3 regions of the Paenisporosarcina sp. FSL H8-0542 genome follow, and region 1 is predicted to be linked to each of the others. Evidence: riboswitches for the same ligand, from Rfam matches in the RefSeq annotation. Region 1 holds a riboswitch; each other region holds the start of a gene.
The links. Region 1 has a riboswitch for thiamine pyrophosphate ahead of MHH33_RS00620 (YkoF family thiamine/hydroxymethylpyrimidine-binding protein). Riboswitches for the same ligand answer to the same signal wherever they lie in the genome.

Region 1 (10,153 bases):
TCCAAGTCCTACGAACTCCAGTGTTTTTTGTGCTTCAAGCTTGGCAGACCGTGAGTCCATCCCACTTAATTTCGCCGCCATTTCAGTAAATTCCAGTGCTGTCAGCCACGAAAAGAATTGTGGATATTGAGGCAGGAAACCAATATGTTTTCTTACGTCCGCATGTTTTTCCCCATTCAGTGAAATGGTACCGGATGTTGGTTGTAATAACCCACCAAGCATGGATAAAGTCGTCGTTTTACCGGCTCCATTTGGTCCGATTAATGCCGTAGATGTGCCTTCTCCCAGCGCAAAAGTCACATCATTTACAGCTCGCTCTGAGCCGTATATTTTCATTAAATGATTAGCTTCTAAGATTGTCGTCATGCTTGTTTTCTCCCTGCAATAAAGTATGTAATAGGTCCAAAAATACTAATGAAAATAATAACCAGTACCCAGACCCATTTAGGTCCGTTTGTTTGATGTATTTTTGCTAAATCGATAAGTGCAACTACCAGTAAAATAAATTGAATGATAAATATCGGTGTGATAATACCCCAAGGCACCCCTTGTAATTCCTCCATTTTCTCCCACTCCTCTTTATTGCAATGTTAAAACGAACACGATACTTCCTATTAGTAATAGTAAGGAAATCCAACTGGTTTTGTGACCGAAATTGATGGTCCAGCCAATCCCAAAACGTTTTTCCACCATTATGCTCGGATCGTTCTTATTCACATAAAACATTCCAAATTTCCAGTATCGATCGTCATCTTGATCGATTACCCCTTCTAGACTTTCATCCGGGTGTGATACGGTTATTCTGGTGCCACTTTGCCCTACTTTAATGGCGTAAAATAGAACGGAACCTAAAATAATGACCAAGAAAGAGATGGTGGAAGCAAGAGTTACTGAAGTTGACATGGTTTCAGGAAAAATAATGGTCAGTTGTAAGTACCCCATCAACAACGTCACCGTGATGGTCACGACAAACAATAACCAACTTGTATATTTACGGAACGCGAGTTGTTGTTCTCGGGAACGTTTTTTATTTCGTACCTGAATCTTTGCACCCGATTGCTTCATAGCCCCATTGAAAAACAGCAACATGCCTTGAAGCACGAGTGTCAGGAATGGCAACGAACTGACTGAAAGCCAACTTTTTTCCGTAAATGCATCCGCTTCCCCATTCGGACCCCAGTGCGTCGGAAGCTGGTCAGGTAACAAATCATATTGGGTTAATCCATAAACACTTAGACCGAATGTCAAAAGCATGGGCAAGATAAAATACATGTTGGGCAACAGCTTCAGTTGCTCACGAAACTGCAGGTCTACCACTTTCCGCTCAACTTGACCCGCTGTCCATTTTTCATCTTTCTTCCAGTTAGCTAATGCAATATGATTTTTTGCATATAGCCCCATCGGCAGAACCAATGCACCTATTTGTGCGGCTAATCCCCAAAATACAATTTGTTGCTCCTGTGGACGGACGATTAACACCCCGCCAATGAATAGGACCAGAACAACCACACCACATAGCAAAACCAATTGTGTGTAGCGATTTTTCATCTTCATAAGACGCGGGTCTTTTAAGTGCGTATCCGGGATATACACGCCAAACGCTTCACTTTCCTTCAGAAACTTCGGTAAAAAGGCTTGAATGGCAATGTTGAACATTAATAGGACGATAAAAATGATTGCTGACATTACTTAACCTCCTTCAAATCCAAAATAATTTCTTTCACCAGTAACTCAATGTCCTCTTGAGACAACTGAAGACAAAGTGCTTCTGCTATGATTGGGCGTAATTCTTTACTCAGTCGTTGGCGATCGGAAGCTGATGCTTTCCGTACACCTTTTTCATGAATGAATACACCTTTCTTCGGTACAATCTGAATAAATTCCTTCTCTTCCAAGTAGTGATAAGCTTTATTTACCGTATGCATGTTCATGCCGAGATCAGCTGCAAATGAGCGTACAGATGGCAAAGAATCTCCAGGTTTCAAAGACCCCTTTGCTACCCCTTCAATAATTTGCTGAGCCAATTGCAAGTAAATCGGTACGGTCGATTCCGGTTCAATCTCAATAAACATATGCGACCTCCCTTTGTTCTATTCTTAGTAGAACAGTCTTGTTATATACAATATAGAACAGAATTTGCTGATTGGCAAGTATTGATATTCACTTTATTTACAATCCTTTTTTCATGCGTTACAATGAAGCCGTTCTTGAATATATAAAACTGCATACGAATTTGCACTAGGGGTGCTATAGTTTGGCTGAGATGAGAGCATTTGCTCCGATCCCTTAACACTCGATCCAGGTAATACTGGCGTGAGGAAGTGCGGTGACCTTTGCCCAACTTTTTTTCTTTTTGCGCAAACCAGCTGCATTCCACGTCGAATGCAGCTTTTTTATGTTCAATAATAGGTGCCTGGCACTAAAAAAGGAGGAAAAAGAGATGTCGAATGAGTTTAGTTGTGGGATTAGTCCAATCGTTGGTTTACGGTTTTCGATTCACCCGATGGCGGACAATTTTATTAAAATTATTAAAGGGGCTTTGCGTGAAGCAGATACCTCAAATGTATGGATGCATACCGACGACGTCAGTACGGTGATGCGTGGGAAGCAAGTGCATGTATTCGATACAGCGAGAGCCATCGTATTGTATGCAGCAAAAACGGGTGCCCATGTCGCCTTTAACGGAACCTTTTCGATTGGCTGCCCAGGTGATTCTGCAGGCGATGTTTATCTGGAAAAAGATGATGTTCTGTTAAACCATCCTCAAATTAGCGAAATCAAACAATATGTATCATCACAATTTGCTCTGTATCCGATGAATAACCCCGATTATATGTCGGTTATTTATCAGGAAGTGGCACGCGCAAAAGAATATGGTGTGTTCAATGATTCCATGCATTATGCAAGTGGACTTCATGGGGATATTCACGATGTGTTTGCATTCCTTGAAGATTCTTTTACACACGCTCGATCGGAACAACATAAACATTTGGTCATGACTGTTAACATGAGCATCAACAGCCCTTCTCACAAAGGAGATGAGTAATATGTTGAAGTCCTGGAAACTGAAAGAAGTTGTGTTGCTATCCGTTTTTGCAGTTGTCTTTGCCGTCGTTTATTTGCTGTTTGTTCAAGTAGGAAACATTTGGGCTGGAGTGATTGGACCTATTGCATACGAGTGGATCTTTGGGATTTGGTTTATTGTGTCGATCATTTGTGCATACATCATCCGCAAACCGGGTGCCGCTCTTTTGTCTGAAACCATGGCAGCGACTATTGAAGTGATGATCGGTAATGCGGTGGGACCACGTTTGATTTTATCTGGACTAGTCCAGGGGCTTGGTGCAGAAGCTGCGTTTGCCGCGACAGGTTACAAACGCTATGACTGGTGGGTGCTTTGTTTAGCGGGGATTGGTTCTGCAGTCTTCAGTTTTGCCTATGGCTTCTTTGTATCTGGTTACGCAGCGCTTGACCCTTCACTGCTTCTCTTGATGTTCACACTTCGAGTGATGAGTGGTGCCATCATCGCTGGTTTAGGAGGAAAGTATGTATCCGATGGTTTACTGGCAACAGGGGCTCTCCGTGGATATTCGATTTCTCGCAATACATCAAAGAAACACAAGCTGAAGGGTGAGTCCATTGGGTAAAGCTTTCACGAATGAATCACCAAGTGGCATCTCACAAGTAGTTGACTTCAGAGGAGTCACGTTTCAATTTCCAGACGATGACTCGCCAGTTTTTACAAACATTTCATTTTCGATAGATGCTGGCGAACGTGTCGTCTTATATGGTCCGAGTGGCTGCGGGAAAAGTAGTTTACTGTATTTAATGAACCGTTTGTACCCTGCCAATTGTGACGGAGAGCTAAGTGGTTCGGTTATCCTCTTTAATAAAGACACCAGTAGTTATGTCGCTGGGGAAATTAATCGGAGAATCGCTACCGTCTTCCAAGATCCGGATACACAATTTTGTATGCCTACAGTTGAACAAGAAATGGCTTTTACGTTAGAAAATCTGCACGTCAATCGGGCAGAAATGGAACAGCGAATCACATCAACACTTACCCTAACCGGTCTTTCTGAAATCCGGCATGCAATGATTCAAACGCTTTCCGGAGGAATGAAACAACGACTTGCAACCGCTTGTGCATTGTTAATAGAACCGCAAGTGCTGTTGCTCGACGAGCCGCTTGCTCATTTAGACCCTCTGACCGCACAACAATATGTGGAGTGGTTGGATGCATTGCAATTATCCAATGGCTTCACGATCGTGGCTGTTGAACACCGTCTCGATTTGTGGGGTTCATTTTTCGACCGTGCCCTTCTCGTCACATCATCCGTGAATTTCCCTGTCGAAAAGCATCCGACGAGATTTCCAATTCGTTTTCCTTCACGTACTTCGACTATTCAAGAAGGTATAACGTTGGAAGCAAGAAATGTCAGTGTGAACATCAATGAAAAACATTTATTACATGACGTTTCCCTCCGTTTGCAAAGAGGTGAAATCGCCGTCCTTGCAGGTCCGAATGGCAGTGGAAAATCCACTTTCCTGAAAACCATATGTGGTATTTTGAAAAAATCGGCAGGGTACATCGAAAGTGGAAACACGTTTCCGGGGTACGTTCCACAATCGCCAGAGCATTTATTTGTTACTCAACAAGTAGGACAGGAGATTTCCTTTTCAAATTACTCTAGCACTGATGAAATTGAGGATATTATGCAACGGTTACGACTAGCTGAAATTCACGATGCCCACCCTTTTGCAATCAGTCATGGACAAAAACGACGTGTGGCAATTGGAGCTCTGCTAGCAGATAAGCGACCGGTTCTATTATTAGATGAACCTACATCTGGACAGGATTCAGATGCTCTTATCGAATTGTTTCACTTACTCGATGCTCGTGCCAAAGAAGGGTTCAGCGTATTGATTGTGACGCATGATATGGCGTTTGCTGAAGCCATCGCAGACACCGTTTTCTTATTAAATAACGGTGAATTAACGGGGCGTTATGAAATTGACCAATTGTGGCAGCAATCCGAATTATTAAAACGTCACCAATTACTTTCACCGATTGGAGTGGGTTCATATGTCTAGTCGTACTTGGTTACATGAAATGAATCCTGCTTTGAAGTTTATGTTAGTTATTATCTCTATGTTGACTTTGGCGTGGTTTTTCAATCCATGGACGCCTTTTCTATTATTTATCGGTGTTATTTTTGTTCAAATATCGTTCAGTCGAGTAAATTGGAAAGTTTGGATTTTATTCATGATTCCAATAGGCTTTACTGCCCTCGGATATTTATGGACGACAGTGCTCTTTGCGGCTGATACAAGTGGTGACGTCATTTGGGCATGGCATGGATTTGAAGTGACGGATAAACAGTGGCATACAGCGTTATCATTGGCGTTTCGTGTTTTCGCTTTATCCTCACTGTCTTTGTTGTTTGCATTAACAACAGATCCAGTTAAATTTGTGATGAGTTTAATGCAACAATTAAGGCTGTCTCCAAAACTTGCATACGGTGTGATGGTTGGATATCAGTTTTTGCCTGTCGTGAAGGATGAGTTCATTCAGATTCGACATGCACATCGATTGCGAGGAATTGGTCAGGAAAAACATGCTTGGCAACGCCTCTTAAGCATGAAAAGGCTATTGATTCCACTGCTTGCGAGCGCTGTTCGTCGAGCGGAACGGACGGCATTCGCCATGGAAGCAAGAGGCTTTACAGGTGAGCGGCGTTCCGTTTATTACGAACCACTCACCATCGCTGGCCGTGATTGGTTACTTGCCATCATTATAATCAGTATATTGATAGGCAGTAGTGTCACTGGCTTCCTTTTGAGCTGAACCAAAAAATCGCCCTTTGACAAACGTTGTCATGGGCGATTTTCTATTATATTTGCAATTCACTGAGTCGCGGCATTGCAGTCAAAGCACCAGCTTTTGTAGCAGCTAGGGCTCCAAGATGATTGGCAAAAGCAGTACATTCAATAAGGGATTCCATCGTTGTCGGCAAACCATTGAGATGGACATAGCGTAATACGCCTGCCATAAAGGCATCTCCAGCTCCGGTCGTATCTACAGGTACCACCGGTTCTACCGGAACATGCTGGAGTTCTCCATTCAAAACGGCATAAGTCCCTTCCGCACCGGCTGTTATTAAAATGATAGGGATATTCAGCTTGGCAATTGCTGAAAGTCCTTCTTCCATGGTAGTCGTTTCAGTTAAGAACGTTAACTCTTCTTCCGTGAACTTCAACAAATCTGCGTCTTTGAAAAATGAAGAGATTGTTTCGCGGCACTCGGTTTCACTATTCCAGCGTAGCGGGCGGATATTGGCATCAAAAGACAATAAAGCTCCGTGCTTTTTCGCGTATTCTACTGCTTTGCGGGATGTCTCCAATGCCTTCGGTTGAAACAATGTACCAGAACATAAATTTAAAACAGATGCTTTTTCAAATGCCTCTTCTTTCAAATCCTCAGCTCCGACTTGAATATGTGGTGCATCGTCAATATATTGATGAAAAATGCGATCATGGTCTTCCGTTAAATGCACATACACTCCACTCACCCGTTTTTCAGGTTCTACTTTGGCAAAGTCCATGATGACTTCTTCAACTTCAAGTTCACCTCGTACAAACTCAGACGTTGCATCATCACCTGTAATGGTAATAAACGCTGAAGGTACGCCAAGCCTAGCAACACCTACTGCTACATTAACGGTAGCCCCTCCCAAAAACATTGAAAATGATGTATTCGTTGAATCGGTTGCAATATAGTCTACAAAAGCATCCCCGTAAGTGAGGACGTGCGATTTATGTGATTGAGTCATCATCCATCCTCCTTCTATTTAGTAGCATTAGATTACCATGAACGGCGTTGTAGAGGGAACATGTACATTTTGGTATAGTTGAAGGAAGGAGTTGAGTTTCATGACCATACATATTCGAAAAGCAAGACCTGAAGATGCTGAAATAGCCGTTCCACTCATCATCGATGCGATTGGCGACATTGCCGAGCAAATGACTGGCGAAAAGGATGCCGAAGCAGTGACAGAACAGTTAATCCACTTATTTCAACAAGAAGACAATCGACATTCCTATTTAAATACGGTAATTGCCGAACAACAAGATGGGATTACTGGAGTGATGGTTCTATATTCAGGAACCGACGCCATTGAAATGGATGCGAATTTAGTAACATGGTTACGCACGAAAACAGGAGAACCAATCGTTATTCCACCAGAGGCACGTAAAGACGAATTTTATATTGATACCGTTTGTGTAAACCCCGATTTCCGTGGGCAGGGCATCGGCAGTATCTTATTGAAGCACGCAGAAGAAGTCGCACGAAAAGAAGGTTTCTCTAAAGCCGCACTTAATGTGGAGTTGGAAAAGGAAGCAGCCATTCGGCTATATGAAAGAATCGGTTATCATATTGCTGAACCGTGGGAAATCTATGGCGGTGCCTTTCATCACATGGTGAAACCTCTTTAGGACAAACCATTCTCTAAAAAAACGCCTAGCCTTTTGTAAGGCTGGGCGTTTTTTTGTTACTGGGCTTTTGAATGAGTGCAATGATTTCATAATAATAAGAAGAAACTCTATTTTTATAGAATATTTTCCTTCCACTTTATCCGATACTTAAACAAAAGCAGTGTAACATACTAAATTCCTAGTTCTGTCACAGCTGTATAAGCTTTTTTTTGCTACAATGACATCAACGAAACGAAATGAGGCGTATGACAAATGAAACGATTTTTAGCAATTGGATCAATACTCACTGTTCTTACTCTTAGTGCTTGTGGAACAAATGACGAACATGAAGGACATAACGCAGCAAAAACAGATGAAGTTCCAGAAATAGTTGAAGTCGATTTAATCGTACCTGAAACAGTTACTGCCGGTGAAAAGGTAGTAATCGCTGCTGCAGTCACACAAGACGGAGAAATTGTGGAAGATGCGAATGAAGTAAAGATCGAGGTCTTGAATTTAACTTCTGGCGAAAAAGAAATGATTGTTGCAACATTAAATGAAGACAAACAGTATGCAATCGACTATACATTTAAGACAAATGGGACGTATGATATTACATCGCATGTAACAGCTCGTGACATGCACATTATGCCTACCAAACAAACAACGGTGACAGGTGGCGAAGAAACGTCAAGCAAAGCGACAGACACTTCGACTGAAGGAAAAGCTCATGGCGACGATAGCCATCATGGCCACGGTGCAACGATTGATTTTGCAGACGGTTCTGCGACTGTTGGTGAAGCGGTAATGTTAATTGCCAATGTTTCTCTATCAGATGCGCCTCTTGAAGGAGCACGCGTACGATATGAAATTTCACGCAGTGATGACGACCACCACACTTGGCTTGAAGCCCCTGAAAAAGGCGCAGGCGTGTACCAGACAGAATTCACCTTTACAGAGTCTGGAACTTACGAAATTCAAGTTCATGTAACTAAAGGCGACGATGTGCACGACCATGTGGTAAAAACGTATACAGTGAAATAAGATAGACGCAATCCTGTAAGTGGGATTGCGTTTTTTTTTATAAAGAGGCTATCTTAAAGAAGTTTATCTGTCTATCATGGCTCTATTTTCTTTTTGAACAATAACTGAGCCAACAAAAAAGAGGAGCGCCAATCTGGCCTCCTCTTTCCTTCTTTCTCTAAGGACTGCATGGAACGCCCTTTTGTGATAGAAGAGCTTGATGTTTTCAGTCTACTATTTCTTAGCTGGTTTAATGGCGAATGTAACCGCTACAAACAACGCAAAGCTTAAGAGTAATGTACTTCCACCCACAATGTAGAAAATCAATGAGAATGTTTCAGGTATTCCAAGAGGTTGCATAAATTGAAGCCACATTCCTACTGTTAATCCGATTGCTCCTAAAATGGCTGACCATGCATGAACGACGACCAATTTCGGATATTTCACTTCAAACAACTTGTAGAATACACCCCAACTAAATACAGATAACCAACCCACCAGCAAAATATGTGCATGAATCGGCTTGAATGCGTACGACCCGGCTCCCGCCATATGCGAGCCGATATAGGCGCCAATAATCCCAAAAATTGCGGCAATCCGGATTAAACGAATACTCCATTTTTCTTGCATATTATTTCTACCTTTCTTCTTTTAAGATGAGTTCATCTTACCACACGAAGATGAACATAACGTGAACTTGGTATTACAGTTTTGGAAGAATGATTTGAATGGTGGTTCCTTTATCAATCTCACTATTGATTGACACTGTTCCTTTGTGACGTTTCACGACCTCACTGACAATTGCCAGTCCAAGCCCTGTTCCTTCCTTAGCTCGAGTCCGGGAGAGATCGGCTCGGTAAAACCGGTCAAAAGCTTTTTCTGCTTGTTCATCGGTCAATCCAATCCCTGAATCTTCTATTGTAATAGCAACTTCCTTCTCCAACTCAAATCCTTTAATGTGAATGAATCCATTTAAACGGTTGTATTTTACTGCATTGGTGATGATGTTTTCCCATACTTGCATCAATAATTCCGGATTTCCGTGTGTAAGCAGGGGTGGCATATCTATCTGAACATCCAGCTCCAACTCTTCAAAACGCCATTCATTTTGACGAATGGACCTTTCAATTTGCTCTTTAATAGAAACCCTCTTATAAGTGGGTTGATACGATTGATGATCTAGTGAAGTCAAATACAACAGCTGCTTTGTTAATGCTGACAATCTCCTACTCTCTAACTCCACGATTTCAGCATATTGAAGTCGTTCATCTTTCGGACAAGATGGATTTGCAAGTAACTGCGCATATCCTTGGATGTTCTGTAAGGGTGACTGGAAATCATGTGAGACATGACTTATAAAATCTTTTCGTACTTGATCATTCTCTTTCAAACGAGTGGCCATGATTTGAAAACTTGCAGCCAGCTGTCCGATTTCATCCCTACTTGAAACAGCAATGGGCTCATCAAAGCGTTCATTCGCTATTTTATTCGTTGCTTCCGTTAATAAGGTGATGGGTTGAATCATCTTTCTCGCGACAATTATCATCGCAAGTAAACTAAACACGGTCATGGATGTAGCCAGTCCACCCAGCAGAAGGTGTACTTCCGTAAATAACATTTTGATATTTGGGCGAATAAACAGCGCATGATTCTC
Region 2 (10,153 bases), 910 kb from region 1:
AATTGAATGAACCGAACAACCAACTCTTAAACTTGGAAACTGTATTTTCACAATATCAGCTGGTATAGAATGATAGGCGAGTTGAACTCCTCCAACCTTTGACACATAGGCCACATCTAGTCGATCATTGATAATTATTTTAGATAATGGGACTTTATTGCCCGTTAATAAACTCACTAATCTATAGATTTCTATGGCTGTTTTCGACTTCTCTCGAATATGGATGGCATCGATATATGGATGGATCGCCCCAGCTATTTCTGCTAATTGCTCTGGCTTCTGTCTTCCAGTTGATATAACATGTAGTTTTGCATGATCCATACTCTTAATCCCCTTTCGAAAAGCCTAAAGTTGATTGCCTTATAAACTAATGTAAATTAAATTAGAAAAACACAGTTTGCATCCACAATGGTGCAAGCTACTGACCTCCGAAAACTTCCACTCTCTTATCGGTGTAGAAAAACCACACTGGCGCTTAGAGTGGTTTGTTGTGATATGCATAAAACATAACTAACATTTCCTCTTCCCTACGCCAGCTACAATTTACTACGTGAAACTTACTACTTCTTTTTGAGCTGGCCATTTTTCTAATGTATGGGCCATCTCCCAAAATGAATATTCGTATTGGCTACTAATGATAAAATGTTCTTTCATCCGTTCGCGGTCCTCAGCAGTTACTGTTTCAGCAAGCTTGTCTAGTCTATTAATTTGTTCCTCGACTTTCGATCTAAACCATTCACCACCATATGCTGCAATCCATTCTTGGTAAATCGGTTCTTCAGGAGTACACGACTGAAGTCTCTCGCCTATTTCAAAATAAAGCCAATAACAAGGTAAAATGGCTGCGATAATATCGCCTAAATGTCCGTGATATGCTGCACGATACAAATGGGATGTGTAAGCATACGCAGTAGGCGAAGGCTTGAAACTTGCTTGTTCTTCTTCTGTTATTCCGAGTCGACGTGAAAAATTCTTATGCAGCGATAATTCCGCTTCATATGTGGCTTGTGCATGAGCTGCCATTTTACTCGTTGTTTCAAAATCATTAGCTCTAGCTGCACCCAAAGCTTGAACCTTTGCAAAGTGGGACAAGTAATATGCATCCTGCATAACGTAATAACGGAAACACTCTAAAGACAATGTCCCATCCCCAATTCCTGTAACGAACGGATGATGAAAGCTTGCTTCCCAAATGTGATCTGATTCTTCTCTTAAAAGCTTTGAAAATGTCATAAAACAACCTCCAAAAAAGTTTTGCTCAACTGAATCGAATCACTTCCGCCAAATTTAGAGCAAATAAAAAACCACTCTCTTAACAAACATAAGAAAGTGGTTGTATTGGAAAAATAGTAAAAAAACATACTGCTCCGCAACTCCACTTCCCTACGCTGGTATAAACCAGATCAGGTTCTAAGGGTCTTAAAGCATTACTTTAATCTCAACCTTTATTTAATGAATAAATGATTTCCATTTATCAATTGCAAGGTCCCCCTAGTGGAAGATGTTACTATTCAGTTGTACATGAACATCATAACACGAATTAATTACTTATCAATCCAAAGATAAATGTAATGCATTTTTCTACGTAAACATGATAGCCAGTTTTTGAGTATACATGCACAAGTCACCACAGTAACGATCCAGATAAATCCCTCTGTATCCCGAAAAGAAAAAGTATTCGACAGTCGTTTTACGATGTAATCTTCAGTTCATATTCCGTTCACTTAACACGAATATACTCTAGTTATCATAAAAAAACGGAGGCGTAAAAGATGAATATTGCATGGAAGGAAATTAGGAAGAGTAAAGCAAAATTTATCATTTTAGGATCAATTATATTTCTTGTTAGTTTTTTAACGTTTATCATTTCTGGATTATCGAATGGTTTATCTCAAGATAATGCGGCTTTAATAAAAGATCTGCCGAATGGTCAATTCTATATGAATGAAGAAGCAAATGAAACCTATAATCTTTCGAAAATAGATGAAAAATTACAAGACAAAGCAATAAATAACCAGAAGGATGCAGCGGCACTTTCAATTCAGATGGGCTTTGTGAACGATGCAGACGACAAACAACATAGCGTTGCCTTTGTTACTTCAACTGATTCGAAGTTATTTGAAAAAGTTGGAGAAGGAGAAATCATATTAGATCGTTCATTAGAAGAAGACGGCATAAATGTCGGGGATACCATAACAAACAATCAGTTTAGCGGTGAGTTTAAAGTAAAAGGCTTTGTCGATCAAAAGAAATATAGCCACGCACCTGTTGCTTATATCAATATGGAAAACTACAAAGAAATCTACGGTGTGGAAGATATGCAATTGGTATTTGTACCTGGAAATGATAAGGAACAAGCAATTGACGGATTACAATCATTTTCAAATAAAGAATTTCTCAATACGATTCCAAGTTATAGCGCAGAACAGATGTCGCTCAATATGATTGTATGGTTTTTAGTCGTCATCAGCGGGATGTTGTTCGCGATATTCTTCTACATGATGAACGTTCAAAAAATTGGATTATACGGGATTTTGAAAGCGCTTGGGGTTAAAACAAGTCAATTATTTGGGATGATGTGGTCGCAGATGCTATTTATTACCGCAATTGCACTAACATTGTCAGTTGCATTGAGCCAAGCTTTCACAATGATTGCACCTGAAGGAATGCCTTTTAGTTTAACCATTCAAACAACGGTTCAATTATCACTCATATTCGTGTTCATCGGATTTATTGGCGCTACGCTATCGGGTATCCAAATTAAAAAAGTCGAGCCACTACAAGCGATTCAACAAGGAGAGGTTTAATATGACTGTATTCACAATTGATGATGTCAAAAAAACGTTTAAAAACGGGGAAGTAGAAGAGCAAGTATTAAAAGGAATCAATCTTTCTCTTCAACAAGGGGAAATAACAGCTTTAGTAGGAGCATCTGGTTCTGGGAAAAGTACGATACTTACAATAGCCGCCGGTCTTCAACGCGCAACGCATGGTCAGGTTCTATTCGATGGGAAAGATTTGTCTAAGATGAGTCAGGAGCAAATTCGAAAAATCCGGGCAAGTGAGTTCGGATTTGTCTTTCAATCCTCTCATCTTGTTCCTTTTCTCACTGTAGAAGAACAACTTATGCTGATGCTCGACGTTTCGGAAACAAAGATGAAAAAAAAGAAACAAAAAGAGGAAGTTGCACAAATACTTAAATTGGTTGATATGGAACACCGTAAGGATTCCTACCCTGCTTCATTGTCAGGTGGGGAAAAACAACGGGTGGCAATTGCACGCGCAATCATCCACAAACCTAAAATGCTTTTTGCGGATGAGCCCACTGCGAGTTTAGATTCGAAAAGATCGAAAGATGTGATGACGTTAATCAGAGAATTAACTAAAACGTTGAATATTACCACGTTAATGGTGACCCACGATGAAGAAATGCTTTCATATGCAGACCACATTATCTCAATGAAAGACGGCTTAATTCTTTGAAATCCACTTCTGCTTTTCAAGCTATGTTGAATCAATGAATCAATTAAAAGGAAAAAGGGTATCCCATAAGCACTCGGGATACCCTTTTTCCTTTTAGCAAACTATAATGAACAATATTGTTTTCAATGTAAAGACACCAAAGTAGAGATGACCAACACTGTCATTTTTTTATTCTATCAAAACCTTATCCTTCACGATTTGTACTAATTCTATAAACTCGCTAATTTCATAGGTTGGCTTAATTGCCGATACATTTTCTTTTCCATGTGGATTAAACCAGCAAGTATCGATTCCAAAATTGTTGCCACCTTGAATATCTGATGTAAGGGAATCCCCTACCATTAACACATTTCCTTTAGTAGAAATACCCAGTTTTTCAAAAGCATATTCGAAAATTTCCGCTTGTGGCTTTTGATAGCCGGTTTCCTCAGAAGAAATGATGGCTTCAAAAGTATCCTTCATGCATGAAATTGCTATTCTTGAATGTTGAACTTCTTGAAACCCATTCGTTAATACAGCAAGCCTACAATTAGAAAGATTATTGAGCATTTCCTGGACACCATCGATCAAATGTACTTCTTGCCCTAGGTTATCTAAATAGGATTGACCAAAGTCTTCCGCGCTTAATGTCAGTTGATGCTGCATAAATAAGCGCTTAAACCTTTCTACTTTAAGTTCAGAAAGTGAAATATGTCCTTGCTCCAAGTCAGACCATAGACCTTTACTGATCACATTATAGCTGGCTCTGTAATCTGTTAAACCATTCGGCAAACCAAATGCTGTAAATGAATTATTAAAAGCATTTTTCTCCGTCTCACTGAAGTCTAATAACGTGTCATCCAAATCAAATAATATTACATCATATTTCACGAGCTTCTCACCCTTTTTGTATTCAAATTTCACTACGACATACATTATCGTACCTATAATAAGCATAACAAAATCAAATTTCCATTTCAAAGAAGTTCCATAATCAATAAATCACGCCACCCGTGAAGATAACCTACAAAAAAAAACTGTAGACACTTGTAATGTGTCTACAGCTTTTATCGTTCATGAAAATTTTCACTATTATCATACAGAATAGTAGACGAATCACTCAAAAAGTGAGCAATACACGATTCGTTTATTACCCGATACTGCCTTCCATTTCGAACTTAATCAAACGGTTCATCTCAACCGCATATTCCATCGGTAATTCTTTTGTAAACGGTTCAATGAAGCCCATAACGATCATTTCAGTTGCTTCTTCCTGTGAAATGCCGCGGCTCATCAAGTAGAACAATTGCTCTTCAGATACTTTTGAAACTTTCGCTTCATGTTCCAAAGATACATTGTCGTTTAGGATTTCGTTGTATGGAATCGTATCTGATGTCGACAGGTTATCCATGATCAATGTATCACACTCGATATTTGAACGGGCACCTGACGCTTTAGGACCGAATCGTACAACGCCGCGATAAGTCACTTTTCCGCCTTGTTTCGAAATTGATTTAGAAACAATTGTCGAAGACGTGTTTGGAGCCAAGTGAATCATTTTCGCACCTGCATCCTGATGTTGACCTTTACCAGCTAATGCAATAGATAATGTCATACCACGTGCACCTTCACCTTTTAAGATGACAGCAGGGTATTTCATTGTTAATTTAGAACCGATATTTCCGTCAATCCATTCCATCGTAGCGTTTGCTTCACAAACTGCACGCTTCGTTACTAGGTTATACACATTGTTCGCCCAGTTTTGGATTGTCGTGTAACGGCAATATGCATCTTTTTTGATGATGATTTCTACAACCGCACTATGAAGTGAATTTGTCGTATAAACAGGAGCTGTACAGCCTTCTACATAATGTACGTGTGCACCTTCATCAACAATAATAAGTGTACGTTCGAATTGTCCCATGTTTTCTGAGTTAATTCGGAAATAAGCTTGTAGAGGCGTTTCAACTTTGATACCAGGTGGCACATAGATGAACGATCCACCTGACCATACAGCCGAGTTCAATGCAGCAAACTTGTTATCCGAGTTTGGAATGACTGTACCCCAATGTTTTTTGAACAATTCTTCGTTTTCACGTAGAGCAGAACCAGTATCTTTAAAGACGATACCCATATCTTCTAGTTCTTGTTTCATGTTGTGGTAAACCACTTCTGATTCGTATTGAGCAGATACACCCGCTAAATACTTTTGCTCTGCTTCAGGAATACCTAGTTTATCAAACGTACGTTTAATTTCTTCCGGCACTTCATCCCATGAAGTTTGAGTCGCTTCTGATGGTTTTACGTAATACGTAATTTCATCGAAGTTAAGAGAAGATAAATCTCCACCCCATTGTGGCATTGGTTTTGCGTAGAACAACTCCAAAGATTTTAGACGGTAGTCTAACATCCATTGAGGTTCTTCTTTCATATTTGAAATTGTTTCAACGATTTCACGTGTCAGTCCACGTTTTGAACGGAAAATAGACACGTCTTTATCATGGAAACCATATTTGTAATCGCCGATTTCAGGCATTTTTTTAGCCATCATCTTTCCTCCGTTCTGTTACGAATGTGATTCGTTATCTACACCTTTTTCCATAGCTTTCCAAGCAAGGGTTGCACATTTGATACGCGCAGGAAACTTGGCTACACCAGAAAGAGCTTCGATATCACCTAAGTCATTAGAGTCATCATATTCTTTTCCAAGCATCATATCCGAGAAGATGGTGGATAGCTTTAACGCTTCATCCACCGGCTTGCCTTTTACAGCTTGCGTCATCATGGATGCGGAAGCCATGGAAATGGAACAACCTTCTCCATCAAACTTGGCATCTTTTACGACACCATCAGCTACTTGCAAAGTCAAATGAATACGGTCTCCACATGTAGGGTTATTCATATCGATTGTGACACTGTCCTCTAATGTCCCTTTATTGCGAGGCTTTTTGTAATGATCCATAATCACAGTTCTATAAAGTTGATCTAAATTATTAAAAGACATCGTTAAAATACTCCTTTGCCGTGGTAAGTCCAGCCACTAATCGGTCAATATCCTCTTCCGAATTGTAAACATAGAAACTTGCACGTGCAGTCGCTGTTACTTGCAGCCACTTCATTAATGGTTGTGCACAATGATGCCCCGCACGAACTGCAATTCCGTTCATATCGAGAACTGTCGCTACATCGTGTGGATGTACATCATCTAAATTGAAAGTAACAATTCCTGCTCTTTCTCCAGGATCTTTTGGACCGTAAATTGTCAAACCGTTAATTGTAGACATGCGTTCCAACGCATAAGCAGCAAGTGCGTGCTCATGTTTTTCAATTTCATCGAGTCCGATTTCTTCCAGGAAATCGATAGCTGCGGCTAATCCGACCGCACCCGCAATAATCGGAGTTCCTCCTTCAAACTTCCAAGGAAGCTCTTTCCACGTTGAATCATATAGACCAACGAAGTCGATCATTTCGCCACCGAACTCAATCGGTTCCATTTGCTCTAGCAACTCTTTCTTGCCATAAAGTACGCCAATCCCAGTAGGACCACACATTTTATGACCAGAGAAAGCAAAGAAATCGCAGTCCAGATCTTGCACATCGATACGTAGATGAGGTGCAGCTTGTGCACCATCGACTACCATGATTGCTCCATTTTCGTGAGCAATTTGTGTAATCTCTTTTATTGGATTCATTGTGCCAAGAACATTTGATACATACATAATTGAAACAATTTTCGTACGCGGGGTAACTGTTGCACGTACTTTATCCAAAGAAAGGGTACCGTCTTCTTCTAAATCTACGTATTTTAATACCGCACCTTTTTCCTTTGCTAATTGCTGCCATGGAATGATGTTTGAATGATGCTCCATGTAAGTAATGACGATTTCATCGCCTTCCTCAACATTTGCTCCACCATAACTTTGTGCGACAGTATTAATTGCAGTTGTTGTCCCGCGCATGAAAATGACTTCCTGAGTAGACTTTGCAGAAATGAAGTTGCGCACTTTCTCACGCGCTCCTTCATAACTTTCAGTCGCTCGATTGCCAAGTGTATGAACACCGCGATGAACGTTTGAATTATCGAACTCATAATATTTTTTTAATGCTTCAATGACTTGAACAGGCTTTTGGGATGTCGCTGCACTATCAAGATAGACAAGCGGATTGCCGTTCACTTCTTGATTTAATATGGGAAAATAGCTTCGAATGTCTTTGCTGATCATTAGCGCACTTTCCTTTCAATTACCTCCGTCAGTTGCTTTTTAACGCCCTCGATTGGCAATACGTTTACAACTGGCGCAAGGAAACCATGAATTACTAGTCGTTCTGCATCTTGCTTCGAAATACCACGACTCATCAAATAGTAAAGTTGAAGTGGGTCTACACGACCTACGGAAGCTGCATGTCCTGCTGTAACATCATCTTCGTCAATCAATAGAATTGGGTTTGCATCCCCACGTGCTTTTTCATTTAACATCAAAACACGCGATTCTTGAACAGCATTTGATTTAGTTGCACCATATTCGATTTTGCCAATTCCGTTAAAAATAGAAGAAGCTTCATCTTTCATGACGCCGTGTTTCAAAATGTATCCTTCGGAGTGTTTGCCCCAATGAATGATTTTAGTCGTGAAGTTTTGCTTTTGTTTCCCGCGACCTACAACAACCATTTTAGTATCGCCATAAGATGCGTCACCCACCAAGTGTGTAACGTTCTCAGAAATTGTATCGCCGTCATTCATCAAACCAAGAGCCCACTCTATTCGTGCATTACGATTAACAATGCCTCGACGGTTAACATACGTTGTGCCGCCTTTAGCAAGGACATCAACCGCACCATAAGTGATGCGGGCATTGTCTTCAGCAAATACTTCAGAAACAATGTTTACAAGTCCTGCTGATTCGGGAACAGTTGAAAGATAGTTTTCTACATAAGTTACTGAGCTATTCGCATCCGCCACTACAATTGTGTGGTTGAATAGAGAAGCTTGAGCATCGTCATGTAGGAAAACAACTTGAATTGGTTCAACGATTTCAACATTTTTCGGTACGTATACGAACACGCCACCATTTAACAACGCTGCATGTAAGCTAGCGAGCTTATGCTCGTCCGATTTCACACCGTTTGTCATGAAGTACTTTTGAACAAGATCGCTATGTTCACGTACAGCAGTAAAGATATCTGTAAAAATGACACCTTGTGCTGCTAACTCATCAGAAATTTGTAAAAAAGCAGGTGTATTATTTCGTTGAATATAAACGCTTTTTTGATCATCATTTACAATGGCTTTTACTTCTTCCGGTAATTCGGCAAGTGAAGCAAATGGTTTGCTTTCAACAGCGTGAACTGGGAAGTTAGTGAAATTCCATTTATCGATTTTCGTTTTATCTGGTGTTGGCATAGGCAGATCTTCTGCCGCTAATAAAGCTTGTACACGATATTCAGCAAACCAAGACGGTTCTTGCTTCGCCGTTGAATAGGAGCGTACATCTTGTTCGGTTAATGCCAATTTTGTTTCAACCGTCATTTGTATGTCTCCTCCTTACGCTTCTTGACCTACAGTTTCGTCTTCAATTCCTAATTCTTCTTTAATCCAATCGTAACCTTGTGCTTCTAGTTTATGAGCAAGTTCCGCTCCACCAGATTTCACTACACGACCTTGCATCATTACATGTACATGATCAGGCGTGATGTAGTTCAATAAGCGTTGGTAGTGAGTGATGATTAAACAACCGAAACCTTCGCCACGCATTTGGTTGATTCCTTTAGAAACTACTTTAAGTGCATCGATATCTAAACCAGAGTCAATCTCGTCAAGAATCGCAAATTTTGGTTGAAGCATCATTAATTGAAGAATTTCGTTACGTTTTTTCTCTCCGCCTGAGAAACCTTCATTTAAATAGCGTTGAGCCATATCTTGGTCCATTTCTAGATATTCCATTTTCGAATCAAGTTCACGGATGAATTTCATAATTGAAATTTCATCACCTTCATCACGGCGTGAGTTAATTGCTGAGCGTAAGAAGTCAGCATTCGTTACACCAGTGATTTCACTTGGGTATTGCATTGCTAAGAAAAGACCCGCTTGAGCGCGCTCATCTACTTCCATTTCCAGTACATCTTCACCGTCTAAAGTGACTGAACCAGAAGTTACTTCATATTTCGGGTGACCCATGATTGCTGAAGCTAAAGTAGATTTACCAGTACCATTTGGTCCCATGATTGCGTGAATTTCGTTTGTATTAAGTGTAAGGTTCAATCCTTTAAGAATCTCCTTACCATCAATGGCAACGTGAAGATCTTGAATAACTAAAGTCGACATTTTATAACCTCCATATTGTATAAATGAACGGAAAAAACCATTCTTAATTTATTATCATTCTAATCTTAACCGAATTATCGACCCCTTGCAAATCTTTTAAACGGCCTATTAAATATATGAAAATCGTTTAACACAATTGAAATTAACTAATATCAGCACGATTTATCATATACTATCATTCACAGTTTTTCATTTTCAATAAAGCGAATCTAATTGAGAATCGATTTCACTAAGAAACGACAAAAAAAAGCCAATGAACCTAGGCTCACTGACTTTTGCTACTATTTATTATACTTCTCAATGTGCTTGACGCTCTAGACGAGCCGCGATTTGTTGGCCAATTTCATGATCACGTTCACGTTGCATTTC
Region 3 (10,153 bases), 590 kb from region 1:
GGTTAATTTTTGTATAAAAACAACCCTTCACAAAATCTAATTAAAAATGATGTGAGGGGTGTTTATGTTGAATTCAAAAAAGGAAATACATGCGCATGTTTCTTCTAATCTGTACTTATTTAGAATTTCATTTAGCTCGATATAAATTTGCAGGTGTGACAATCGGTGATTGAGTTAAGGGTACTATTCCATTTTTTAATAGAGGATTCGGTTTTCCTAATGCATAACCTTGTCCAAAATGAACGCCAAGTTTTTGAATAAACTCCAATTCTGACAATGTTTCAATGCCTTCTGCAATAACGTCGGTTTTGGATTGCAGTGCAAACTCGACCAGAAGTTCGACTAACTGTTGTTGAGCTGGTTGAATGTTAATATTACGGATCAGCGATTTATCAATCTTGATGAATTCAGGTTTTAAATATGCAAGCGTTTTGAGACTATTATAACCGGTTCCAGCATCATCCACGGCAACTCTAAATCCCTGTAGACGATAATTCTCTATTATTTTTTCAAATCGATTATAATCAATCACAGCTTCTTTTTCCGTCATTTCTAATACAACTTGGCTAGGAGAAAGATTAAATTTATCTAATAGCTCCAACGTTTTTCCACTTCGATACGCCGAATCTGTTAGTACTTGTGGTTGAATATTAAGAAAAACCAACCGATTTTTATACTCTTGCGAATGCTCTAACTGCTCCGAATATCTCTCAAGTGATAGATTGCGCAAAAAGGCTTCGACCATAAAGACGTTATCACTTTGACCCACATAATCATAAAATTTTTCTGTTGATGGAAACAAGGATGTGATCTCAGGACGATTCAGTATTTCATATCCAATGGTTTCATTTTCCACAAGAGATAAAATCGGCTGAAATACAGTTGTTATCTTTTGCTTACTAATAAGTCCCTTAAACTCTTCACTTTTTTTAAATTCTTGAATAACAAAATTATGGTTACTATGTAAATATCGTAAATATTTAAACATCGTACTTATCTGGTTAATCTTCATTTAATCTCCCTTAACATTGCGTTCTATTTGTGTACTTTTATATAGTATAGCGATGCAATATTTCTTGAGTATTAAGGAATTGTAAAAAGTTTCTAGCTATTTAGGATTTATAGCACGTCTGTATAAGAGCGATGAATAAAATTAGTTTAAAAAGGAAAACAGGTAGTTTAAGAGAATTGATATAGTAAGACTTACATAATCGAGGTGAAAAGCGTGTCCAAAATAGCTCTCTTGACAGTTACTCACGATCCAAATGGAAGAAATATTAAGCAATTTAATGAGTTACAAAAAGAATTTGAAGGTATTTATTCTGAGCTTTTTATTACGATTAGTGATGAATCGTCGATTGAATTAATTAAAGAAATGGAAAGAAGCAAGTTTAATGTGAAAATTATACCCAAAGAAGGTGCAGCCAAGGCACGTAGAGAAGCATTAAAGTTTGGGCTATTGGGTCAAAGTGAATATTACCATTACTGTGACTTTGACCGAATATTAACTTGGGGAAAGAACCATTTAGATGAATTAAAAAACATAGTATTAGACATTCCAAATCACGATTATTTAATTTTAGGTCGTACTGAAAGAGCAATGAAAACACACCCTGTAGAATGGATTGAAACAGAGAAGATTACAAACAAAATCTGTTCTTTAGAGTTAGGGATAGAAGTTGATATAACTGCTGGTTCTTGTTCTTTTACCCAGGAAAGTGCTGAATATATTAACAGAAATTCGAAAGAAAAGATGACAGATGCAGAATGGGCAATGATCGCACTTCGAATCGCAAAATTAGATGTAGACTATCGTTCTGTGGAAGGCTTAGAATATCACGAAGAAACGAATGGAATCTCTAGGATTATTAGTGATACCGAAAAATGGTTAGACCGATTGCAACTTAGTTTAATTATCAGTGAAACTGCATTCAAAACAGGCAAATAATTCTTTGTTGAACCAACGAGGAAGGTTTGTGAAATATGGATTAACCTAAATTGAAAACTTGAATTAGGGGGGACTAGCATGGAAGATTACATACTTACTCTATTAAATGAAATTCCACCCGTTGAAAAAGGTAAAAGAGTCGTTCTTGGAATAGACGGTTTAAGCCGTTCTGGGAAAACAACCTTTGTAAAAAAAGTTCAACACTATCTTCAAGAAAAAAATATCCCAGTCTGCATTTTCCATATAGATGACTACATTGTGGAGAAAAAAAGGCGTTACGATACCGATTATGAAGAGTGGTATGAGTACTACCATTTACAATGGGATACCGAGTGGTTAAAAGAGAATTTGTTCAACAAACTAAAAACGTCTGAAGAACTAAACTTGCTAACCTATGATAATCAATCTGATACACACAATATACAAGTAGTTAGATTACCTGAAACTTGTCTAATTATCGTTGAAGGAGTATTTCTACAACGAAATGAGTGGCGAAGTTTCTACGATTATTTAGTTTATTTGGATTGTCCGAGAGAAATAAGATATAACCGTGAAAGTGATGTGACACAAAGTAATATCGAGAAATTTAGAAATAGATACTGGAAAGCAGAAGAGTATTATTTGGATACAGAATCTCCAAAGAAGCAAGCAGACCTAGTATTTCAAAATTAAATGGGAATCTAGTTTTTAAAGGGAATACACTTTTCACACTAAAGACCTTGAGGTAAATATTGAGCTCAAAAGAGAGCTCTTTTAATTTAATGGATGTAGAAATAGGGAGGATAATTTTGAGAGACAGAGCTTCGGTTATTCTTGTAGAAAATAATAAGGTTGGTCTGATTAAACGAATTAGGAACGGTTCAATTTACTATGTTTTTCCTGGAGGCGGAATTGAAGAAGGTGAACATCCTGAAACAGCTGCAAAAAGAGTGGCCTTTGAGGAGTTAGGTGTAATAGTAAACGTTAGTAAGTGCATTGCAAAGGTGGACTGTAACGGTACACAATACTTTTTCTTAGCTGAAATACTCGATGGGATTTTTGGTACTGGACAAGGAGAAGAATACACTGATAATAATCGAGATAGAGGTACATATTTGCCAGTATGGGTTGAAATAGAAAAATTATCATACATTGACGTTAAGCCTAAAGAAGTTGCTATCACAGTACAATCAATTTTCAACTAAACGACATTTTGGTAGGACATTCCTTTGGTGGCGTCAACATGAAAATAGTGCTCATTATATCCAAAACGATGAACCCCAGATTGTTGTCGAGGCAATAAAAAGACTAATAACTTATAGTTAATTTGCATTTAGTTCAAGATCATTGAAAGAGGGAGTGATATTATTGCAATATTTTATTGGGATTGTACCTTCAGATGAATACAAAATGAAACTAATAGATTTTCAGCATAAGTGGAAAAATAATCTGATTACAAATTTTGTGGAACCACATATAACTCTAAAAGCACAAGGTGGATTAACCCCAGATGAAGAGTGGCTAAGTAGAGTTAGAAAAGTATGTAATAACTTTCAACCCTTTCAAATTACACTTGATAAACCAATGTTCTTTGGTGAAGACATTCTTTATTTAAGTGCAAATTCCCATGAATTATATAAACTACATAAAACTATAGTTCGAGAAATTTCTCCTTCCAACGAATTAATTAAACAGTATTTTGAGCTGGACGATTTTGTACCACATATGACTTTGGGGAAAACAAATTATGGTTTAACAAAAATAGAACTTATAGATATGAAAGACTTAGCAGAACAAGAACTTAGTCCTTATCCAACTTTTGATGTTAAATTTGTAAGGGTTTATCAAGAGGTTGAAACAAATAAATATATAAAGTATATAGATATCCCATTAAATGGATTGAACTAAAATTCTGTTTTTGTGGTAAAATTTAGTAATTATTGATTAATTATGGGGGGACTTTAAATGCAGACTATTGTTATATCAATTGCCTTTTTTTTGGTTGGCGTAGTTATTTTTATGAACGTTATTGAAATAGCAGTAAGAAACGGAATAAACAGATCAGTAATTGGTCAATTTCTTGAAAAAGAGAATGGAATAAAAGAAAATGAAAAATCTTTTCTTGATAGTGATTTAGATAACGATAAATAAAACTCTTAACATTAACTGATTCTTACATCATAGATCTGGATTACATTAGGAGATGCATTCTATTTTGAATATATATGTTCTATTAATAATTTCATTCATTTTAGTATTATTGGTTGGAAATGCTTTTTATGTTGCTTTTAAGAGATACGAAGAGGATGACGATTTTACCGGAGGCATTAACACATTTTCATTTGTTGAAATGTTACTAGGAGGCCTACTGTTCATTTCAGAGAAATTTTTCCCTGAAAGATACCATATTGCTATTTTTAAATTTATCTCTTTTATATTTGGGGTAATCAACTTAGGCTTACTAATTTTATTGTGGCTATATTGTTCACCTTTTGAATAATTAATATGGAAAGTATTTCTAAGTCGAGCTAATCAGTGAGTATAGATAAATAAGATAAAAAATGATTTTTTTAAATAAGGAATAACAACACTCGGGGGTGTGTCAAAATGAACAAATTTGTTATTGGGTGGAGAATCTTATTTTTAGTAATTCTAACATCACTACTATTACTCGGAGGGATTAGTAGAAATATATTTTTCGCTGTGATACTAGGCATAATTATTTTTTCAATCATCCCTGAAGTTTATTCAAAAAAGTTAGTCGATAAGTAAATGTTAATTCTAAAAATAGTATTAGAGGGGATGTTAACAACACCGGGCTAATGAGCGGATCTGTACGAGCAAATTAAAAACAGGTATCGGAAGTATTATCCCAGATACCTGTTAGTGAAGTTAAAGCTCTTTATATTCAGTCATCGAGTCCATATGGCTCGCAATCATAGCAATCATTGTGCTGGCCTCTTCTTTAGAAAACGTAAAGATGCTTTCGTCTTTATGGAGCTCGTCATCCAGCCAATAACGGTTGACTCTTTTGAGGACGCCGTGACCCGTGTCCCCAACCAGTCCAAACTGATAGGTGATTTCTACTTCATCTTCTATATGAAATGCGGTGACTTCAGGAGATTCCCAATCAACGCCGACCTCTTCAGGATCATAATCATCATGTACAATTTCATCTACATAATACTCTTCACCGTCTTCATCTTCATCTGTTACATAAGTTTCTTCCAATACATAATCATCTTCATCATCTATTTCATCCACGTAAAACGCTTCACTATCTCCGTTCATAAAAGAATGGAAGCTTTCGTGGACGGCGTCAATAACATCTTCAATATCTGGCAAAATAATCCGAGCTTGCATTTCATATTCGAAATCAAATGTTTCAATGTAAAATTCTTCGTTATGTGGATCAAAGAGGAGGGTACAGAAAAACTCCCTGTCATCATCTTCAGTCTCGACGAAAAATTCAATTCTCGGATGTTTGGCACTTTGATCAATCGTCATTTGACCGACTTTATCGTATTCATCGCAAAGCGAATTCAGATGATCTTGCAGCTCTGCAGTTACTCGGTTAAACCATTCCATGGCCATGTTATACCCGCCCCTTAAAATATATTCTCCATTCAATTTTTTATCTTTTCCCATTTCATGAATTTGTTGCATGCCATTTATATCCTTTTTTCAATTAAATGATTTTTTAAGAATAAAGGTTGGAAAACAGGGGAATTTAGAATGATAGATATAGTAAGTTAATGAGCAATAATAGATAACAGAAGAGAAGACGTAAACTCAACTGAAAAAGGAGTGTTTCAATGAATTCCCTAGAGCAATCCATTAAAAAATATGCTATTCCTTTTGAAACACAAGATGATCTTACACCTATTATAGAAGCAATCGGCGAAGCGAAAATCGTTCTATTGGGAGAAGCAAGCCATGGTACTTCAGAGTTTTATTCGATTCGTGCTGAACTGTCAAAAAGGTTGATTGAGGAAAAAGGATTCACGGTTATTGCTGTTGAAGGTGATTGGCCATCTAGCCAACAAGTTAATCGTTATATTAAAGGGTATTTAGAAGAAAAAGAAGATGTAAAAGATGTGTTAAAGGCGTTCAACCGTTGGCCAACATGGATGTGGGCTAATGAGGAAATTGCTGACTTTATCACATGGCTCAAGAGACACAATACCAAAAGTGGAGGTGGCCAAAACGTAGGTTTTTACGGAATTGATGTCTACAGTTTGTGGGAATCATTGGACGAAGTAATCACTTATTTAAGCAAGACGGATCCGGAAAGTGAGGATCTGGAGCTGGCAAGGAAAGCGTTCGCGTGCTTTGAACCTTTTAATCGACATCCTGAAACGTATGCCATGTCTTCGGTAAATATATCGGAAGCATGTATCGATGAAGTGACTAAGCTACTAAAGTCTATACGCGTTCATGAAGATAACTATAATGATGTACAGGAAGCCGATTTGAACTTGAAAATCAATGCAATGGTTGCACAAAACGCTGAAGAATATTACCGGGCTATGGTTCGTAGTGATGACATCTCCTGGAATGTCCGTGATGAGCATATGGTTGAAGTGATAAACGAAGTCATGGATTATCATGGAAATAATGCAAAAATCATCATTTGGGAACACAACACTCATATCGGGGATGCTTCCGCAACGGATATGGAAGCGGCTGGCATGGTGAACGTGGGACAGATTCTCCGTCTACAGAACAGAAAAGAAAATGTCTTCGCTGTCGGGTTTGGCACATACAAGGGAACAGTGATCGCAGCTGACCAGTGGGCAAACCCATATGAAATGATGGTCGTGCCACCAGCTATGAAAAAATCATGGGAATACGCTATGCATGCAGCTGGTGAATTTAATAAGTTATTGATTTTTGATGATGACAATCGCCACCTGTTTGATGAATGGATTGGTCATCGGGCAATTGGCGTGGTTTATAATCCTGAGTTCGAAGCTTACGGGAATTATGTACCTTCAAAAATGGGAAGTCGCTACGACGCTTTCATTTATCTGGACGAAACCAAAGCCCTTACTCCAATTGAGCATGACAACCCATAATCACTCACTAATTGCACCGCATTTGCGGTGTTTTTTTGTTTTCGTTATTTAATTCAACAATGAAAGAATGGTAAAATGTAACAATAATTAATTATGTACGACTAAAATTCCAAGGGGTGAGCTGTTGAAAATAAGTGTGCAATTTATTCCTGTGATATTAACAGTTGATACCTACTTGTCGAATACAATCAACAACTTAAGAAATATTTAATGCTTGTAGAAGGATGAAACTAAAGGAAAAGGACTGGTGGACGAATGATTATCATGATAAATGGAGCATTTGGAGTGGGGAAGACCACTGTTTCCAATGAACTACAGAAAGAAATCGAAAATAGTATGATTTTTGATCCGGAACAAATAGGTACTTTGTTAGTCAAAATTCTCCCAGTAGATGTTATGGCTCTTGAAGCAAAAACAGGAGATTTTCAGGATTTGGAGCTTTGGAAAAAATTAACCGTTACCGTTGCTGAGCACTTAATCGCACAGTATAAAGTGAACTTAATTGTTCCAATGACTATTCGGAAAGTAGAATATTTTAATTACATATTTGATGGATTTAAGAAGATTGATGAACAAACAACCCATTTTTGTTTAACAGCAAATCAGGAAACTATTTTCAATAGACTTAGGGAACGTGGGGAGGAAGAAGGAAATTGGTGTTTCCAACAAACATCGAAATGCCTGAAAGCATATAAAGAACATGATTTTGGGGATTACATCAACACGGAGAACGTCCCAGTACATACGATTGTTCAAATCATAAAGGAAAAACTAAAAACAGGAGAAGCTGTTAAATAGATGAAGACTTTTGAGTTACATGGGACATGTGACGGAAACTAATTTTGACGGAGGAATGACGATGGATGATTCAACCTATAAAATCTTAGAACTAACCAAACCAGAACAATTCGAACGTGCATTTCCACTAATGAAACAGTTAAGATTGGATTTGACGATAGAGTCTTTTCATGATTTGCTCGGACAAATGACACAAGACGGATATCGACTTTTTGCCTTATTTGCTCAAAATCAAATCGTAGCTTTGGCAGGCGTGAGCTTGAGAACAAATTTTTATAGCGGCCGTCACGTTTATATTTATGATTTAGTTACGGACGACTCTAAACGTTCGCTTGGATATGGAGAAACATTGTTGGAGTTCATACATGAGTGGGCAAAAGAAAATGGTGCCGAATATGTAGCGCTGGAATCGGGAATCCAAAGAACCGATGCTCATAGGTTCTATGAAGACAGAATGGATTATGATAAATGGTGTTTTTCGTTCAGAAAAAAATTGTAAACGATGATGAAATGAGTTCTTTGAAGGAGTTGAAGGGTTTTTTCATTCATGATGGAAACTGAAATTACTCACCACGATTCTTGAGATTTCCTGATAGTGTGCTAGTATGTAAGTAATTAAAATAGTTGCGGGGGGACGCATTGGCGTTGAGAAGGTTAAAACCTGACCCTTTGAACCTGTTCGTTAAGACGAACGTAGGGAGCAAAGTACATAGCGGTTTAACGCTTTTGTTTTGTACTGTAGCTCTCCATTATGGAGGGCTTTTTTGTTTCTAATTCAATATTTTAATTGCGGGGGGACTTTTTAGTTGAGAAGGTTAAAACCTGACCCTTGGAACCTGACAGTTAACACTGACGTAGGGAGCAATGTTTCATCAGAAACGCTCTTTTGTCATACGCAAAAGGGCGTTTTTTGCACTTGCGTCCATCCAAAGAAGGAGGACTAGTAATGACATTTTGTGAAGAAGTACGAAAAGAAACGGATCTTTATTGGCAAGGCAGTTTTGATCATCCCTTTGTAATGGGACTGGTGGACGGGACATTGCCACTTGAGAAATTTGCGTATTACATGATGCAGGACGCCTATTATTTAAAGCACTACACAAAAGTGCTGGCGATTGCCGCCACGAAGGCTGAAACGAATGAAGACATAGCATTCTTTTTAGAATCTGCTCGCTACATCAATGAAGCCGAGCTTGAGTTGCACCGAACTGTTTTCAAAGAGCTCGGTATTACGGAGGAAATGGAAGCACACTTTGAACCTGCTCCGGCTGCCTACAACTACGTATCGCATATGTACAATGCAGCTCATAACGGGGATGTGGCAGAAGCGTTTGCCGCCATGTTCCCTTGTCCATGGCTCTATCAGGAAATCGGGGAGAAGTATAAAGACGCTAAACCAGGTGTCAAAGCTTATGAAGATTGGATTGCCATATATAGTGCACCAGGTTACAAAGAAAAAATCGAGCAGCAAATGCAAATGATGAATCGATATGCAGAGGCAAATCCGAATAAGAGAAATGTGCTGAAAGGTCATTTTGCTAAGAGCTGCTATTACGAGTGGAAATTCTGGGAAATGCCTTGGACACTTGAGAACTGGGAAAACGAGGTGAAAGTCTATGCCTATTAAACAAATACGTCAAAAAAAGCCTCTCGTTCACTGCATGACAAACTATGTCGTGGCGAACTTTACCGCGAATGGGTTGCTAGCAATCGGTGCGTCACCGGTCATGGCGGATGAAATATCAGAAGTAGAAGAAATGGTTGCCATTTCCTCGGCCCTATTAATTAATATCGGCACAATCAATACACGAACGAAAGAAGCGATGCTTCTGGCTGGTAAAAAAGCGAATGAACTTGGTACACCAGTTGTTTTGGATCCAGTAGGCGTAGGAGCTACATCATTTCGCAAACAGGCAGTGAGGGATTTGCTGGAACAAGTTCGGTTTAATTTAATCAGATGTAATGCAGGTGAACTGGCTGCAATCGCAGGTGTTTCGTGGCAGTCAAAAGGAGTAGACAGTGGAGAAGGTGACATGGACATCGCGGACGTTGCCAAGCAAGTAGCAAAGGATTGGAATTGTATCGTAGCTGTGACTGGTGCTTCGGATTATATTACCGATGGAAACAAAGAATTTTGGATAACTGGCGGGCATGAACGAATGACAGCGGTAACCGGTACTGGGTGTTTGTTGAGTGCAATTTGCACGGCGGCTTTAAGTTTGGATGGAGAGGTCCTCCTAAACTTACGCAATCTCCTTCAAGCTTATAAACAAATATCCGAGCAAGCATCGTCTCAGGCACAACTTCTTGGTTCTTTCCAGACTGAAGTACTAAATGCTTTGCATCTCTT

Region 2: linked by a shared signal. The riboswitch ahead of tenA (thiaminase II) and the one ahead of MHH33_RS00620 (YkoF family thiamine/hydroxymethylpyrimidine-binding protein) in region 1 are both predicted to bind thiamine pyrophosphate.
Region 3: linked by a shared signal. The riboswitch ahead of tenA (thiaminase II) and the one ahead of MHH33_RS00620 (YkoF family thiamine/hydroxymethylpyrimidine-binding protein) in region 1 are both predicted to bind thiamine pyrophosphate.

Annotation. Positions count from the first base shown of each region.
Region 1 is NZ_CP152050.1:113,214-123,366, reverse strand. Features, by position in the region: gene MHH33_RS00640 (ABC transporter ATP-binding protein) at 1-366, opposite strand, end outside; gene MHH33_RS00635 (PLD nuclease N-terminal domain-containing protein) at 363-563, opposite strand; gene MHH33_RS00630 (DUF5808 domain-containing protein) at 580-1,686, opposite strand; gene MHH33_RS00625 (GntR family transcriptional regulator) at 1,686-2,072, opposite strand; TPP riboswitch at 2,231-2,337, shown strand; gene MHH33_RS00620 (YkoF family thiamine/hydroxymethylpyrimidine-binding protein) at 2,441-3,046, shown strand; gene MHH33_RS00615 (ECF transporter S component) at 3,048-3,647, shown strand; gene MHH33_RS00610 (ATP-binding cassette domain-containing protein) at 3,640-5,094, shown strand; gene MHH33_RS00605 (energy-coupling factor transporter transmembrane component T) at 5,087-5,848, shown strand; gene MHH33_RS00600 (PfkB family carbohydrate kinase) at 5,895-6,833, opposite strand; gene MHH33_RS00595 (GNAT family N-acetyltransferase) at 6,934-7,497, shown strand; gene MHH33_RS00590 (FixH family protein) at 7,750-8,520, shown strand; gene MHH33_RS00585 (hypothetical protein) at 8,734-9,129, opposite strand; gene MHH33_RS00580 (HAMP domain-containing sensor histidine kinase) at 9,203-10,153, opposite strand, start outside.
Region 2 is NZ_CP152050.1:1,020,428-1,030,580, reverse strand. Features, by position in the region: gene tenI (thiazole tautomerase TenI) at 1-321, opposite strand, end outside; gene tenA (thiaminase II) at 547-1,233, opposite strand; TPP riboswitch at 1,364-1,503, opposite strand; gene MHH33_RS05420 (ABC transporter permease) at 1,773-2,807, shown strand; gene MHH33_RS05415 (ABC transporter ATP-binding protein) at 2,809-3,483, shown strand; gene MHH33_RS05410 (YjjG family noncanonical pyrimidine nucleotidase) at 3,652-4,353, opposite strand; gene sufB (Fe-S cluster assembly protein SufB) at 4,613-6,010, opposite strand; gene sufU (Fe-S cluster assembly sulfur transfer protein SufU) at 6,029-6,466, opposite strand; gene MHH33_RS05395 (cysteine desulfurase) at 6,456-7,685, opposite strand; gene sufD (Fe-S cluster assembly protein SufD) at 7,685-8,989, opposite strand; gene sufC (Fe-S cluster assembly ATPase SufC) at 9,005-9,784, opposite strand; gene MHH33_RS05380 (hypothetical protein) at 10,082-10,153, opposite strand, start outside.
Region 3 is NZ_CP152050.1:704,301-714,453, forward strand. Features, by position in the region: gene MHH33_RS03705 (EAL domain-containing protein) at 128-988, opposite strand; gene MHH33_RS03710 (hypothetical protein) at 1,226-1,948, shown strand; gene MHH33_RS03715 (kinase) at 2,027-2,620, shown strand; gene MHH33_RS03720 (NUDIX domain-containing protein) at 2,710-3,132, shown strand; gene MHH33_RS03725 (2'-5' RNA ligase family protein) at 3,296-3,835, shown strand; gene MHH33_RS03730 (hypothetical protein) at 3,893-4,078, shown strand; gene MHH33_RS03735 (hypothetical protein) at 4,820-5,521, opposite strand; gene MHH33_RS03740 (erythromycin esterase family protein) at 5,743-7,005, shown strand; gene MHH33_RS03745 (AAA family ATPase) at 7,261-7,803, shown strand; gene MHH33_RS03750 (GNAT family N-acetyltransferase) at 7,823-8,302, shown strand; TPP riboswitch at 8,422-8,520, shown strand; TPP riboswitch at 8,585-8,681, shown strand; gene tenA (thiaminase II) at 8,750-9,430, shown strand; gene thiM (hydroxyethylthiazole kinase) at 9,420-10,153, shown strand, end outside.